Regions from separate parts of the Nocardioides sp. P5_E3 genome, predicted to be linked through region 1. Evidence: riboswitches for the same ligand, from Rfam matches in the RefSeq annotation. Region 1 holds a riboswitch; the other holds the start of a gene.
What was found. A riboswitch is a leader RNA that binds a small molecule or an ion and turns the genes downstream of it on or off. The one in region 1 is predicted to bind cyclic di-AMP.
Positions count from the first base shown of each region.

Region 2: linked by a shared signal. The riboswitch ahead of ACXJKB_RS03215 (NlpC/P60 family protein) and the one ahead of ACXJKB_RS19955 (C40 family peptidase) in region 1 are both predicted to bind cyclic di-AMP.

Region 1 covers NZ_JBFUMR010000038.1:16,269-25,701, reverse strand. The annotation lists gene ACXJKB_RS20000 (RDD family protein) at 1-90, shown strand, start outside; gene ACXJKB_RS19995 (TerD family protein) at 101-670, opposite strand; gene ACXJKB_RS19990 (GNAT family N-acetyltransferase) at 722-1,204, shown strand; gene ACXJKB_RS19985 (cobalamin-binding protein) at 1,212-2,084, opposite strand; gene ACXJKB_RS19980 (putative immunity protein) at 2,094-2,609, opposite strand; gene ACXJKB_RS19975 (excalibur calcium-binding domain-containing protein) at 2,646-3,356, opposite strand; gene ACXJKB_RS19970 (HIT family protein) at 3,611-4,027, shown strand; gene ACXJKB_RS19965 (phosphatase PAP2 family protein) at 4,038-5,102, opposite strand; gene ACXJKB_RS19960 (SDR family NAD(P)-dependent oxidoreductase) at 5,196-5,963, shown strand; cyclic di-AMP (ydaO/yuaA leader) riboswitch at 6,072-6,278, shown strand; gene ACXJKB_RS19955 (C40 family peptidase) at 6,280-6,840, shown strand; gene ACXJKB_RS19950 (DUF3048 domain-containing protein) at 7,005-8,030, shown strand; gene ACXJKB_RS19945 (TetR/AcrR family transcriptional regulator) at 8,014-8,658, opposite strand; gene ACXJKB_RS19940 (YqgE/AlgH family protein) at 8,730-9,284, shown strand; gene ACXJKB_RS19935 (DUF3039 domain-containing protein) at 9,308-9,433, shown strand, end outside.
Region 2 covers NZ_JBFUMR010000004.1:41,771-48,142, reverse strand. The annotation lists gene ACXJKB_RS03230 (hypothetical protein) at 1-1,352, shown strand, start outside; gene ACXJKB_RS03225 (Flp family type IVb pilin) at 1,470-1,655, shown strand; gene ACXJKB_RS03220 (hypothetical protein) at 1,760-2,944, opposite strand; gene ACXJKB_RS03215 (NlpC/P60 family protein) at 3,006-3,932, opposite strand; cyclic di-AMP (ydaO/yuaA leader) riboswitch at 4,015-4,178, opposite strand; gene ACXJKB_RS03210 (hypothetical protein) at 4,447-5,775, shown strand; gene ACXJKB_RS03205 (hypothetical protein) at 5,785-5,991, opposite strand; gene ACXJKB_RS03200 (NYN domain-containing protein) at 6,057-6,372, opposite strand, start outside.

The DNA.
Region 1 (9,433 bases):
CGCTCGATCCACGACCTGGTGCTGCGCACCTCGGTGGTCTACGACTGGCTTCCCCATCCCTCCGCCCGTTGGGGGGCACGGCCGGGCTGACGACCCGGTGTCACCGCACGAAGGGAACGAGCGCCTCGATCGAGTCCGTCGGCGTCTTCAACGCGATGCCGGTCCCGATCGGGCGGAGCTTCCACACCGGGCCGTCGCGGAACAGCTTGGCCATGATGAGCCCCGTCTCGCGGACCCCGAGCGTGAGCGTGAAGCGGGCGAGCTCGGTGCCGTCGTGGTCGACGAGGCGGCAGTAGGCGTTGCGGATGAACTCCAGCGAGTGGCCCTGGTAGCTGCTGACCATGAACAGGATCGTGTCCACCCGCGGGTAGACGCGACCGAGGTCCACGGTGATCACCTCGTCGTCACCCTCGCCCTTGCCGGTGAGGTTGTCGCCGAGGTGCACCACGGAGCCGTCACGGGTGGCGAGGTTGTTGAAGAACGCCAGGTCGAAGAACTGGTCGCCGGCGAACTGCACGGCCGAGGCGTCGAGGTCGATCGGGGGTGCTCCGCTGCCGATGAAACCGGCCGTGGGGGAGTGGTCCCAGCCGACGGCCATCTGCACCGTGGTCAGGCTCGACCCGTCCTCGGTGGTGAGGGTGAGCTCCTGCCCCTTGGCCAGCTCGATCACGGGTCGCTCCTCCGGTCGTCGTAGACGTTCCGAACGTACAGGATGGGCGGCGTGATCGACCCCGCTGCGATCCGCATCGCCCCTCTCACGCGCGAGCACGCCGAGGACCTCGCCACCTGGCGCTACGACCCGCCGTACGACGTCTACGACCTCATCGGCGCGGACCCCGACGAGCTGCTCCACCCGGCGCTCGGCTTCCACGCGGTGCTCGCGGGGGAGCGCCTCATCGGCTTCCGCTCGTTCGGGCCGGACGGGCAGGTGCCGGGGTGGGAGTACGACGACGCGGCGCTCGACACGGGCGGCGGGTTGCGGCCCTCGCTCACGGGCCAGGGTCTCGGTCGTGCGGTGATCGGGGCCGGGCTCGCGTTCGGTCGCGCCACCTGGGCGCCGCCGGCGTTCCGCGTGACGGTGGCGTCGTTCAACACGCGTGCGCGCCGCACCGTCGAGTCCCTCGGGTTCGAGCGGGTCGGGTCGTTCGCTGCGCGCCGGGACGGGCGGCAGTTCGACGTGCTGGTGCGTCCGGAGAGCGGCTGACGAGCCGTCAGGCCTGGCGGGCGTGCGCCGACGGCGCGACCGCCTGAGGGTGCAGGATCCCGGCCAGCGCCTCGACGCCGTCGACCAGACGCGGCCCCGGGCGGGCGAAGTGCCCGTCGGCGTCGACGGCCCACACCGGCACGCCGGGGAACCGGTCGCGCACCTCCGTGGCGAGCGTGACGCCACCCTCGAGGTCGAAGCCGCACGGTGCGCAGACGACGACGTCCGGCTCGGAGGCGACGGCGTCGTCCCAGGTGATGCGGCTCGACCTCGTGCCGGCGACGCCGAGGGTGGGCTCGCCGCCGGCTCGGGCGACCATCTCCGGGATCCAGTGCCCGGGCGCGAAGGGCGGGTCGGTCCACTCGAGCACCAGCACGCGCGGCCGGTCGAGGCCGGCGACGGCCTCGGCGACGGTGGCGAGGCGTGCGTTGAGCTCGGTGACCAGCTGGGTCGCCTGCCCGTCGCGGCCGGTGATGCGCCCGAGCTCGGTGATCGACGCCAGCACGTCGTCGAGGGTGTGCGGGTCGATCGTCGCCACCTCGGCGCGGCAGCCGAGGAAGCCGAGCGCCTCGTCGACGGTGCCGACGTCCACCGCGCAGACGGCGCAGAGATCCTGGGTGACGACGAGGTCGGCGTCGAGCTCCGCGAGGGCGTCGGCGTCGAGGCGGTAGAGGTCCTCGCCCGCAGCAAGGGCCGCACCGACGAAGTCGTCGATCTCCTTCGGCCCGAGCCCCTCCGGCATCGCCGAGGTCGAGACCACGCGCCGCTCGCGGGCGGCCGGTGGGTGGTCGCACTCGAAGGTGACGCCCACGACGTCGTCACCCGCCCCGACCGCGAACAGGATCTCGGTGGCGGAGGGGATGAGCGAGACGATGCGCATCGGGCGACCCTAGTCGTCGAAGACGTCCCAGCAGATCGCGTTGCGGCGGCGCTGGTCCTCGACCACCAGGTCGCGCACCTCGACGGGCAGCCGGTCGCGCTGCCACCGGCACTCGTCGCGACGTGCCACCTCCTCGTGACCCGCCGGGGCGGCCGCCCCGGCGGCCTTGATGGCGTACGCCGCTGCCCCCAGGTCGTGCTCCGCGACGTGGGCGACCACCGCAGCCTGCCCGGCGGCGTACGCCGCGAAACGCGGTGCACCCCTCAGGTCGCGAGCCGCACCCATGGCGTGCCCGCCGAGCACGCGGGTCTGCATCATCGACAGCTCGCCGCGCGTCCAGGCGCGGGCGGCGGCGATCGCCTCGCCGGGCCGGAGGTCGTCGGGCCGGGCGGCCTCGAAGAGCGGGAGCACGTGCTCGGCGCACTCCGCGGCCCACAGGGCGAGCCGGTGGTGGTCCTCGTCGGTCAGCGTGCCGCCGCGCCTGACGGTGACCAGGCGCGGGTCGCGCACGGCCGGCAGGATCATGGCCCGACGCTATCGCCGAGCCGGATCAGGGCGCCGTCACCAGCAGCCGCGCCACGCACCCCGCGCGTGGTCGCGGGCGTTGTCGATGGCGCGCACGTACTCGCGGTGCCGGGCGACGGGCGTGCCGCCGAAGACGTACGGCCGGGTGAAGCCGTCCCAGGCCTGACGGAACGAGAGGTCGCCGTAGCCGCCCTGGCGCTGCACGTAGCGCAGCAGCCGGCCGTAGCGGTCCTTCGCGGCCTGGGTGCGGTCGGACACGAGGTGGACGGTCGAGCCGACCGGGGCGAGCCTGCGGAGGTTGGCGGTCGCGTCGTTCGCGCCGCAGCGGCCCCGCTCGGGGGTGTCGATGCCGAGCATGCGCACGGAGACCTGCGACCCGCCGCGCAGCCGGACGTGCAGGGTGTCGCCGTCGACGACACGGACGACGTTGCCGGTCTCGCGGTAGGTCCGGGGTCCCTGCTGGGCCTGGGTCTGGTTGCTGCCGGTGTCGGCGAGCTGCTGCGGCGAGGTGTTGCCGCGACCGATGCACGGACAGGGATTGGACTCGCACGCGACACCGTCGCCGTCGTCGTCGAGGCGGTGCGGGTCGCCGCCGCCGGCGTTCAGGAAGAAGTTCTGGGCGGCGGCCTGGCTCGCGAAGTCGCCGCAGTCGCGGTCGATGACGGCAGAGGCGGGCGCCGGAGCCGAGAAGCCGAGGCCCAGGGCGACGATGGCGAGAGCGAGCGCGCGGACGAGCTGGTGGTGCATGTGTTCCCCCACGGGATATCGGTGGTGCTGACACTGAAGGTTCACACCGAAGGGGCCGGCGCGTCGGTGGATCGGGCGAAGTCTCCTCCCGTCAGGTGAAGTACAGATCGCCGCCCCGAGAACCGCCTCTGGGGAACGAGGCGCAGGCCGGTGGGGGGCTCGCGGCTGCATCTGGTTCCCCACGCGCAGGCTACGACCCGCGCCGCGATCGTGGCGGCGCACGTGTGGGGGGAGCCCGTGGCACCATCCGTGACGTGGACGGATGCGTGTTCTGCCAGATCATCTCGGGCGAGGTGCCCGGTCACCTCGTGCTGGAGACCGACGACCTGGTGGCGTTCCTCGACACCCGGCCGGTCTTCAAGGGGCACGTCCTGCTCGTGCCGCGCACCCACCTCGAGACGCTCCCGGACCTCCCCGCGGGACAGCGCGACGGGTTCCTCGCGGCGGCCCAGCGGCTCGCGACGGCGGTCAAGGACGCCCTCGGCGCGCAGGGGTCGTTCGTGGCGATCAACAACACGGTCAGCCAGTCCGTCCCGCACCTCCACCTCCACGTGGTCCCGCGCACCAAGGGCGACGGGCTGCGCGGCTTCTTCTGGCCCCGCACCAAGTACGCCGACGGCGAGGCAGCGGCGTACGCCGATCGCCTGAGGGTGGCGCTCATCGACGGGTGAGGGCGGTGGCTCAGCCGCGTCGGCCGGGGAGGGCCTCGACCTCGTGCGACACGTCGGTCGCGGTGCGGAACGCCCACGGTTCGTCGCGACGGCGCAGCGGGTTGCCGGTGACCTTGGCCGCCAGCACGAAGGCAGCGGCGCCGACGAGGAAGCCGGCGAGCACGTCCACGAAGAAGTGCCACCCCAGGTAGACCGTCGCCACGCAGGTGAGCGCGAGGAACACCCACGCTGGGACCCGGATCGCGACGGGCAGCCTCATCTGTTCCGCCATGAGGCAGATGGTGAACATCACGGCGACGTGCAGGGACGCGAAGGCCGCGATCGTCTGCACCGTGCCGGTGTCCCAAGGCCCCGCCAACACCTCGATGCGGTCGGCGAGCAGCATCTCGCTGACCGAGGTGTTGGGGGTGTGCGGCAACGAGGCGAACCACTCGGGCGAGGAGTAGACGGGTCCGAGGGACGGCACGGTGAAGTAGAGGGCCGCGCCCAGGCACCAGTCCAGTGAGATCGCCGTGACGTACCACGCGCCGGCGGGCGACCGGCGCGTCCACACCAGCGCGATCGCCAGGCTGGCCGGCACCAGTCCGATCCAGACGAGGTAGACCCCCGCCATCACCCAGTTGGCCCACGACGTCCCCAGGATGTGGTGGAGGACGACCGCCGGGTCGTGGCCGAGCCACAGCACGCGGTCGATCCGGGCGAGCTGGGAGTCGGCCAGCCGGTCGGTGACGAACGGGACGTAGCTCTTGAGGTTGCGGAACGCGACGTAGGCGACGTACCACGTGACGAGCCCGCTCACCGTGAAGAGGATCTGGTCGCGGTTCCACCGCTCGACGAGCACCGTCCGGAGGGCGACGCGCGCGGCCGTGCCGCCGCGCCGGACGAGCAGCACCCACCGCGCGGCGACGTCGAGCGCGACCGCCGAGGCGACGATCACCGGCAGCCGGAACCAGGTCGGCAGGGACGCCCCGTCGGGATCGCGCAGCGGGAGATGATGGGTCCACGCGACCAGCGCTGCCAGCGCGGCCATCACGGCCGCGACCACGGCCGCCGCTCGGAACTCCCCCCGACCCATGGGTCCACCGTAGCGACCCCCGGCCGCGGTGGACCGGACCAGAGCGAGCGGTAACCTCGGCCGGACATCTCACCTCGACCTCCAGGAGTCCTCATGGGTCGCTACGACCGCCGTGTCGCCGTCATCACCGGAGCAGCCCGAGGCATCGGCTTCGGCATCGCGCAGCGCCTCGCGAGCGAGGGCGCCTCGATCGCGGTCCTCGACCTCGACGAGGCCGCCGCCCAGGAGGCTGCCGGCCGGCTCGAGCTCGCCGACGGCGCCCGCGCTGTGGGCATCGGCTGCGACGTCGTCGACGCGGCCGCCGCCGAGGCCTCCGTGCAGCGGGTGGTCGACGAGCTCGGCGGGATCCACGTGCTGGTCAACAACGCCGGCATCACGCGCGACAACCTGCTGTTCAAGATGACCGAGGAGGACTGGGACCTCGTGATGAACGTCCACCTCAAGGGCGTCTTCAACATGACCAAGGCCGCTCAGTCCCGGTTCGTGGAGCAGAAGTACGGCAAGATCCTCAACCTTTCGAGCGTCTCCGCGCTCGGCAACCGCGGCCAGGCCAACTACTCGGCGGCCAAGATGGGCATCCAGGGCCTCACCCGCACGCTCGGCATCGAGCTCGGCCCCTTCGGCGTCACCGCCAACGCCATCGCGCCTGGGTTCATCGCCACCGAGATGACCGATGCCACCGCGCGCCGCCTCAAGATGGAGCCCGAGGAGCTGCAGCGGCTCAACGCCGAGGCGACGCCCGTGCGGCGCGTCGGGCAGCCCGATGACATCGCGGCCGCGGCCGCGTTCCTGTGCAGCGACGAGGCGTCGTTCATCACCGGTCAGACGCTGTACGTCGACGGGGGCCGCAAGCTCGGCTGAGCGCGCTCCGGGCGTGATCCCGGCCACGCCCCACGCTCGGGGACGTGGCCGGTTTTGCGTCCCTTGGGGTCGTCTGTCACCTTGGATGGCGGTCGAGAGACCCAACCGTCCCGGACTACGCCGAGTCCTGCCCGGCCGGGACGACCCCCGAGACACACCGGGGCAGGAGTGGGGGACCCACAGGTTCCACCGCCGGTCATCGACCGGCTCGGGGCGAAGCCGCCAGCCTCCCAGCAGCACCACGGGAGCACGGTGGCAGGGCACTTTCCAGCCCTAGCCCGACAGCTCACCTCACAGGCGTGGGAAAGGAACATCCATGCCTGCGACCCCTCGTAAGGCGCGAGCCCTCGCGCTCGCCCTCGCCGGGCTCGGCATCACCGCATCGACGATGAGTGCCATGCCCGCAACCGCCGCCACCGGCGGCAGCACGTCCGACAACGCCTCCACCACGACCACCGCGAAGAAGACGCAGAGGACGGCGCCCGTCAGCGCCAAGCGTCGGGTGGCCAACCGCGTGCTCACCGCACGCGACATCGCCATGCGCCAGCGCGGCGACGCCTACGCGTACGGCGCCGCCGGCCCGGACCGCTTCGACTGCTCCGGCCTGGTGAAGTACAGCTACAGCCGCGCCGGCCTCGCGCTGCCGCGCACGTCGAGCGCCCAGGCGGGACAGGCTCGCCGCATCGCCAAGAAGGACATGCGCTCCGGCGACCTGATGTTCTTCTACGGCAGCGGCGGGGTCTACCACGCCGCGATCTTCCTGCGCTGGTCGCACGGGCACGCCGTGATGGTGCACTCCCCGGGCTCGGGACAGCGCGTACGCGTCGCCGTCCCGTGGACGTCCGCCTGGTTCGCCGGGACCGTCCGCCGCGCCTGATCGGCGCCTGCCTCCGGGTGACAGGCCCGGATTGGTAGGTACTTCCTGCTGATCTACCCTGTGGCGCGCCTTCCCCGATCGGGGAGGGCGCGCCTCCAGACTTTCCAGAGAACCGCCAGACCCGAGCCCCCCGGCTCGACACCCCCGCTCGATCGGAGCTCCCCGTGCGTCACCGTCGCCACCTCTCGTCGCCCCGTGCGATCGTCGCCACCCTCGCGGCGGCCACGCTCCTCCTCGCCGGCTGCAGCGGCGGGGACGACGACCCCGCCCCGAGCGCCTCCGCGTCGTCCGAGCCGACCAGCTCGGAGACGTCCGAGGCCCCGCCGGAGCCGACGTACTGGCCCCTGACCGGTCTCGAGCGCAAGGGCGACGCACCCCGGCACCCCGTCGTCGTCACCAAGGTCGACAACACGTCCTCCAGCGCCCCTCAGGTGGGTCTCGGCTCGGCCGACCTCGTCGTCGAGGAGCTCGTCGAGGGCGGCTACACGCGCCTCGCGGCGTTCTACTACTCCAAGGTGCCCGCCGCCATCGGCCCGGTGCGCTCGATGCGCGCCAGCGACATCGGGATCGTCCCGCCGGGCGCGACCGTCGTGACCAGCGGCGCGGCCCCGGTCACGATCAACCGGATCAACGGCGCCGGCATCCCGTGGATCACCGAGGGTGCGGCCGGCGTCTACCGCGAGACGTCGCGCTCGGCGCCCTACAACCTCTTCGCCAAGCTCGGCGACATCTCCAAGCGCCTGAAGGCCGAGAAGGAGCCGCCCCCCTACCTCCCGTGGGGCGACGAGGCCGACCTGCCGAAGGGCGCGAAGGCCAGCACGCTCACCGCCGACTTCGGGGCCCACTCCACCAGCTGGCAGTTCCAGCAGGGCGGCTACGTCAACACCGACTCCTACGCCGCTGAGGGCGACCAGTTCCCGGCCGACTCCGTGCTCGTGCTGCGGGTCCGCGTCGGCGACGCGGGCTACCGCGACCCGGCCGGCTACCCGGTCCCGGAGACACAGTTCGAGGGCAAGGGCGCTGCGCTGCTCTTCCACGGCGGCCGTGTCGTGAAGGGCACGTGGACCAAGGACGGTCTGACCGGCGCGATCGAGCTCTCCACCAAGGGCGGCGACCTCACCGTGCCCGCCGGCCACGTGTGGGTGGAGCTCGTGCCGGCCGTCAACGGCAACGTCACGTTCGCGAAGTAGTCCCCGGCGCCAGCGCTCCGGCGCCTTCGTCGAGGAGGCGCTGGAGCCCGGCCAGGATGACGCCGATCGCCGTCTCGACCCGCAGGGCCGCGGCGGCGGGGTCGTCGCTGACGGCGACCGAGCCTCCCGCGGCCGACATGGCGCCGAAGAAGATACGCGTGAACGTGTCGAGCATCGCGTCGTCGAGGTCGCGTCCCTCGGCGGTCAGCACCGAACGCACGATCTCGTCGACGAGGGCGTACGTCGAGCGCTCCTCCTGCTCGCGGTAGCGCTCGTGGCCGAGCACCGAGGGGCCGTCGGAGACGACGACCTGGCGGTAGGCCGGCTCCTGGACCGCCTCGAGGAAGGCCCGCATCCCGGCCTGCGCCTTGTCCCACGGGTCCGGGTGCCCCGCTGCCGCGTCGGCGATCCCCGTCGTCGCCCGGGACTGCACCCGCTCGAAGGCCGCCTCGAAGATCGCCTGCTTGCCGCTGAAGTGGTGGTAGAGCGCGCCCTTGGTGACGTCGGCGCCCGCGGCGATGGCGTCCAGCGACGTGGCGGAGTAGCCGTGCGCGGTGAAGAGACGCTCGGCGACCTCGACGAGCGCCTGCTTGGTCGCCTCGGAGTAGCGCTTCCGCCGGGTCTCCATGGATCGCAGCCTAGGTGACCCCGGCTCGCGCGGGTGGTGTGTCGCACCGAGGGGTCGGCCATAGTGGATCCATGCAGCTCGCTTCGGGGATGTTGCTGGTGGCGACGCCGGCGCTGCAGGACCCCAACTTCGCCGACACGGTCGTGCTGCTGCTCGACGTCACGGAGGAGGGCGCCCTCGGCGTCGTCCTCAACCGCCCCTCCCAGATCCTGGTCGCCGACGTCCTCGAGCCGTGGCGCGACGTGGTCGCGGAGCCGGAGGTGCTGTTCCGCGGGGGACCGGTCGGGACGGACGGCGCCCTCGCGGTCGGCGCGCTGCGCGACCCCGGCGACCCGCCCGTCGGGTGGCGACCGGTCGCCGGGCTGCTGGGGATGGTCGACCTCGACACCCCGACCGAGCTCGTCGACGGCACCCTCCGCGCGATGCGCGTCTTCGCCGGCTATGCCGGCTGGGGCGAAGGCCAGCTCGACGGCGAGGTCGAGGAGGGCAGCTGGTACGTCGTCACCAGCGAGGCCGCCGACGCGTTCCGCGACGACCCGGGCGGCCTGTGGCGCGACGTGATGCGCCGGCAGCCCGGCATGCTCGCCTGGCACGTGAACCGCCCCGTCGATCCCGACATGAACTAGTCCTCGCGTTAGGCTTGCCCATCATGAGCACCATCGGATTCTCCCCGGGCACCCAGACGATCGAAGAGCGTCAGACCGTCCCGACGGACGAGGGTGACCACGAGCGGTTCTCGCACTACGTGCCGAAGGACAAGCTCACCGAGGCGATG
Region 2 (6,372 bases), on a different contig from region 1:
TCTTCCTCGTGGCCGTGGCACGTCAAGGTGCCCGGGCCGTCTCCGACCCGGATGCCTTCTGGCACCTACGGCTCGGGCACGACATCGTGCGCGCCCACTCGGTGACGACCGTCACCGCTCAGTGGAGCGACCTCTCCGATCAGCACTGGGTGCCCACCCAGTGGCTTACCGAGGTGGTTCTCGCCGCTGCGGAGTCAGTGGGCGGGCTTCCCGCCGTCGCATGGTTGTTCACCCTCAGCCTCCTTGCTCTGGTCCTGGTCCTCCACCGCATCGCCCGTCACGTGGCCGATCCGATTCCTGCCGCCTTTGCCACAGGACTCGCCGTGGCCGCCATGGGGGCGAGCCTGTCCCCGCGCCCGCACATGGTGACGTACCTGTTCCTGGCCTTGACCGTTCTTGCCTGGCACGACACCGCGGACGACCTCCGCCCTCGCTGGTGGCTCGTCCCCCTGACCTGGGTGTGGGCGATGAGCCACGGGATGTGGTTCATCTCACCCGTTGTGGGTCTGGCGGTCTTGGCGGGCCTCGGACTCGACGGTCGCCTAAATCGCGTCGTCGGGCTGCGACTGGCCGCTGTCCCCGTTGGCAGCCTGCTCGTGGCCGCCCTCACACCCGTAGGACCTGCACTCCTCCAGGCGCCATTCGCAGTCGCGGGCATCGGCGCCTTCATCACTGAGTGGCAGCCACCATCGTTCCGCTCCCCGGCCCCTGCGGCGGCCGCTCTGATGGTGGCCATCGTGGTGGTGACCTGGGCGCGGTCCACGCGCCGGGTGCCGTGGAGTTACATCGCTCTCCTCGTTCTGGCCACGGGCTGGATCCTGCTCGCTACGCGCACGGTGGCGATCGGCGCTGTGATGGTCACCCCGCTGCTCGCTGCCGCTCTGCAAGGCGCACTGCGCCGGGATGCGCAGCCCGAGCTCCGTCGCGAGAGGTGGACCCTCCGGCTCGCTGCCCTCGCTGCCGCCGTGGGAGTGGGTCTCGTTGTGCCGTACACGGCCGCGGAGCCGGCCGAAGTCCCGAGGGGACTGGACGCGTCGCTGGACTCCCTAGGTCCCACCGTGGTCTTCAACTCGTACGAGGTCGGCGGCTGGCTCCGTTGGCAGCACCCTGACCTGGAGCCGGTGGTGGACGGGATGACGGAGGCCTACCCCGTGCAGCACCTGCAGGCGTACGCCGTCGTGCAAGCAGCCGCACCTGGCTGGGACGAGGCGTTCGAGGAGTGGTCGCCCGGAGCGGCGCTCCTTCCCGAGGCATCGCCGCTCGCCCTTGCGCTCCGTGAACAATGGGGGTGGGTGGAGCTCGACAAGGACGCCGGCTACCAGCTGCTCGTCCCGCCTGGCGCCGCGTCGTGACTGTGTAGTGCTAGTCACAACGACCCATGCGTTACGTCCGGATGCCGGATGCGACGGAGACCGAGATGTGGGGAGGATCATCCAGGTCTCGGACGATTCTGATCTAAGGGGATTTCCATGCTCGAGAAGCTCATCACGTTCATGATCACCGGCCGCGAGGACGACAAAGGCGCCACAGCCACGGAGTACGGACTGCTGGTGGGGCTGATCGCCCTTATCATCGTCATTGGCGTCGGACTGTTCGGCAACTCACTCAACACCTTCTTCGCAGGCTTGGCGACGTCGGTCGGCAGCTGGAACTGACGGTTCGGCAGGCGAGGGTGTGTGACCGCGAACCTGTCCAAGCACCATCCGCTCCACTCGGAAGGCAACCGGTTCCCCGGTTGCCTTCCGCTCGTTCCGGGGCCTCACCTGACCAGGTCGCGCAAGCGGTTCCGCCACGCTCGGGTGAGAAGCTCGCGCGACAGCGCCGACCTACTGAGCGCACTGCCGACGGACTCACCTCCGGCGACCGCGTCGTGAACGGACGTCAGCGCCCGCTCCCCCCGTCGCTCGGCTATGACCCGGCACGCCAGCCAGGCGAGCTCGTAGCTCGCCTGGAGGTCGTGGGCCCGGGTGTCGAAGTCCGCAGCGCCCGGCAAGGCCTCCGGTACGCCGTCGCGCCTGGCTGCCGCGATGGCACGTCCCAGGGTGACGCGGTCCGGCAGGCGCGTGCCGCGGAGCGCGACGTAGTCCGCGAAGCCCTCGAGCAGCCACGGCTCGACCGGCTTGCGCACCGCACGGGTCGCGACATGGACCAGCTCGTGGCTCATGACCACCTGCGCTCCTACGTGCCTCATCCCGTCCGTGACGTCAGGATTCACGAACACGTGTACGGGACCGTCGCCGTCCGAGGCTCGTCCGACCGCGGCCGTCACCGCGGCGATCCCGGCGTACGTCCCTGGTCGTGCGCCCAGGGTCTCGTCGAGCGCGGCTGCGGTGGCGGGCACCTCCACCACCACGGGCGAGCTCCATTCCGGCAGGACGCGTCGTACGACGTCGATGCCCCGCGCCGTGCGTGCCGCCGTGGCCTCGGCGACGCTCGAGGAGCCGTCCGCCATCACGAGGACGCCGTCCGACCGGGAGACCGCGAGGCGGCCACGGAGCCACAGCGGCAGGCGAGCCCCCGCTGCTTCGGACGACGCGAACTCCACGATGCCCAGTCCCCCGCCACTCGGCGCGAAGCTCACGACCACGTCGGTGCGCGCCGGCGCCGCGTCGAAGCCGCGCACGCGCCACGTCAGCTCGGCCACGCCGCTCCACGAGCCGTCGGGGGCGACAGCGCCCAGCTGGTCGACGTAGCGCGCGTCCACGGCCGCGAGGTCGAGCGAGCGGACGTTGGCCGCGATGCCCGACAACAGCTCGTCCGCTGCCGGCACCTGGGGGGGCGCCAGCCGCGCCAGGGCCTGCCCGTCACGTTCCTCGACGGCCTCGACGAACGCGGTCAGCGCGGCCGCCGCCTCCGCCGGACTCGCCCGCGGCGCCTCGGTCGGCTGAGGGGGCGCCACCTCCTGCCGGCCGTCCATGGTGAGGACGACGACCAGGACCACCACGAGGAACAGCGAAAGGCCGGCCGCCCACAGGAGTGGACGACCGGCCTTCGATGTCTGCTGGTCAGCCAGGGCGGACCGCGCCGACGAAGGGCATCGAGTAGAGGCCCGAGACGGCGACGCCCGTGCCGGGGTTGGCAGCGTGGACGATCATGCCGTTGCCGATGTACATGCCGACGTGGCTGATCGGGCTGTAATAGAAGACCAGGTCGCCGGGCTGCAGGTCGCTGGCGGCGATGCGCGGGCCGGAGCTGAACTGGGCGCTGGACGAGTGCGGGAGCGACACGCCGGCCTGGGCCCAGGCGCGCATGGTCAGGCCGCTGCAGTCGAAGGCGTTCTCGCCCATGGCGCCGTAGACGTAGGCGTCGCCCACCTGTGCCATCGCGTACTGCACGGCCGCGGCGGCACGGCCGGACGCGGGGACTGAGACCGAGCTGGGCGCGCGGGTCGTGGTGCCGCGCGAGGCGAGCACGCGCTCGCGCTCCTCGGCCTCGAGGTCGGCGAGCAGGTCCTTGGCCTCGGCGAGCTTGTCGTCGACCGTGTCCTTCTCGTCGCTCAGCTGCTCGGTGATCTCAGCGATCTCCTTGGTGCGGGACGCGGTGGCCTCGCGACGGATCTCGAGGGCCTCGAGCTCGGTGTCGTAGTCGGAGAGCAGCGACGCCTGGAGGTCGTTGAACGACGACATCGTCGAGAGCGAGTCGAGGAACGCCCCCGGGTCGTCGGAGACGACGATCTGACCGACGGTCGAAATGCCCTCTCCCTCGAGCTGGCGCACGACGGCGTCGGAGACCTGGTCGCGCACGGCGCCGAGGCGCTCGTCCTGGCGATCCTGGTCGGCCTTCAGACCGTCGAGGTCGCTTCGCAGGTCGGCGAGGTCGAGCTTGGCGTCGTGGAGGCGCTCCTGCGCCGCCTCGGCCTCGTGGTAGAGGCGGTCGACGCGAACCTTGACGTCCTTGATGTCGGGGTCGGCCTGCGCGGGGGTTGCAGGCACGAAAGCGATGGCAGCGATCGCGGTGAGACCAAGAACGGTCGCGCCAACTCGCTTGCGGGTGTGAGCCACGAGCGGGGGAACTCCTCGGGGTGTCGTACGCCTACCAGGTGAGCTGACGGGTTCGGCACGACTGGCCTACTCCTGCTCCTCGTGCCGCTCGCGCAGCACGCCTCACAGGCGATTCACCCCAGGGGGAAGTGTGGTTCCCCGGCTCGTCGACCACGGATGATGCGGGGGTGTGGTCCACGACTCGGCGCGACGTCCGCGCGGGCCTGGTGACCCACTGCCACGGACGTCAGCCCACACCCTAAACCGCTCGAGGAGCCGTCGCCAATCTTCGGCACAAGATCTCGCGATTTGCCCCAGCCGTGTCGCACCGACCGCCGGGCGCTAGTCGCCGAATCGCCTGCACAGCTCTCCAGCGCGGCGATACGGTGCCCGCACGTCCGACAGGTCTGGAGCTATGACACAACCCCTGCTAACCGCCGAGGGCACCGACCGGATGGTCGCTCCCATGCGGTGGTTCGCGCGCACGTACGCGCTGGCCGTCATCGCTCACCTCATCGGAAACCCGGTGGGCTGGCGCGGCGACCTGTACGGCGGGACGCCGTCGCTGACGATCGTCTCGGCACTGCTCGGGGCATCCGCGCTCGTGCTGCTCGTCCGTCCCGCCGCGAGGCTGCTCGGGGCAACCGCCGCACTGACAGTCGTGTCGTTGTGGCTGGAGCTGCCGATGACGGGCAACCACTGGCTACTCATGGGATTCGTAGCGTTGGCGGTGCTCGTGGCCCTCACCCGGCCCGATCCCTGGGCTTGGCTCGCCGTCACCGGCCGGTGGATCCTGCTCGGCTTCTACGGCTTCGCCGCGTTCGCCAAGCTCAACAGCGGCTTCCTCGATCCCGCGGTGTCGTGCGGAGTCTTCTACGCCAACCAGTCCCTCAGCTCGTTCGGGCTACCGACCTTCGTGAGCGACGGACCCCTCGCTCCATTCACCATCGCCGGTCCCGTGCTGGCCGAGCTGTCAGTGCCCGTGCTGCTGGCCTTCACCAAGACCCGGCGCGTCGGCGTTCTGCTCGCGATGGTCTTCCACACGCTCATCTCGATCGACCTCGACCAACACTTCTACGACTTCACCTCCGTCCTGATCGTGCTGCTCTGCCTGTTCCTGCCGGACGCGACCACGTCGGACCTGGAGGCTCGCGCCACCCGACCGTCGCGAGCCCGGACGGCGGCCCTCGGCCTCGCTCCCGTCCTCGTGGTGTCGTCTTTGCTGCCCCCGACGCTGGTGACTGCGGTGGTGCTCAAGCTGATCCCATTCTTGGTGTGGGTGCCGCTCGCCACGTGGCTGATCGTGCGCACAACTGGGCATGGGCTGGGCCCAGCTCCTCGTCCGATGCGGTTGCCCGGCGTCGCCGCCGTCTTGCTTGTGGCCCTCGTCGTCGGCAACGCGCTCACGCCGTACCTGGAGGTGAAGACGAGCACGAGCTTCAACATGTACGCCAACCTCGTCACGGTCGCCGGGCAGAGCAACCATCTGATCGTCCCGAGGACGCTGCACCTGAGCCACGTCCAGGACGACCTCGTCGAGGTCGTCGGCTCGGAGGACGAGGGGCTCGCGCTGTACGCGACCGAGGGCTACCTCGTCCCGGAGCTCAACCTCCTCGACTACCTCGAACGGCACCCGGACGCCACAGTCGTGGTGCGGGACGGTGACGGCGAGCGCACGCTGGACGGCAGCGACGGCATCCGCATGCCGCTCGTGGTCAGGAAGCTGCTCGCCTTCCGCGCCGTCGACACACAACGCCCGTCGCGGTGCCAGTCGCGGTGGTTCCCCGCGCTCTGAGCGATACCGTCAGGCCGACTCGATGACCGGACCGTTCACCGGCTCCACGAGCCGTAGAGGCGGCACCAGGCCACCTGAGGCCAGCACGTCGAGCGCGGCCATCTCGTCGTCGTCGATGGTCAGCTCGGGTGGTGGGCCGAGGAGCACCGTCACCACGCAGTCGTGGCAGTGCAGCCCACGCACCACGCAGGTGTCGCAATCGATCCGTGTCGTCATGTCCCGAACGGTGACAGGGGCCACCGACAACGCCTCCGCGGCGTGTCGCGCGCCGGCGTGTCGCGCTAGTAGCCGGCGATCACGCCGATCAGCGCCGCCACGGGAACGGTTCTCGCTCCGTCACGTGCCACGTCGCGCGCGACTGCTTGGTCTCCGGTCACCACGACGACCACTCTCCCCCGTGGCTCGGCAGCCACCAGCTGACGGATCACGTCGTCGGCGATGACGCCCTCCGGGCTGAACACCACGCGGACGCCGCGGGGCGCCGGCATCGCCGTGCGCACCGTGGACTCCGCTGCGTCGAACACCACGGTCGTCTCCGCCCCCGTCCTCGCCACCAGCGGCCCCAGTGCAGCGACCAGTCGGCTGCGCTGCGCCTCG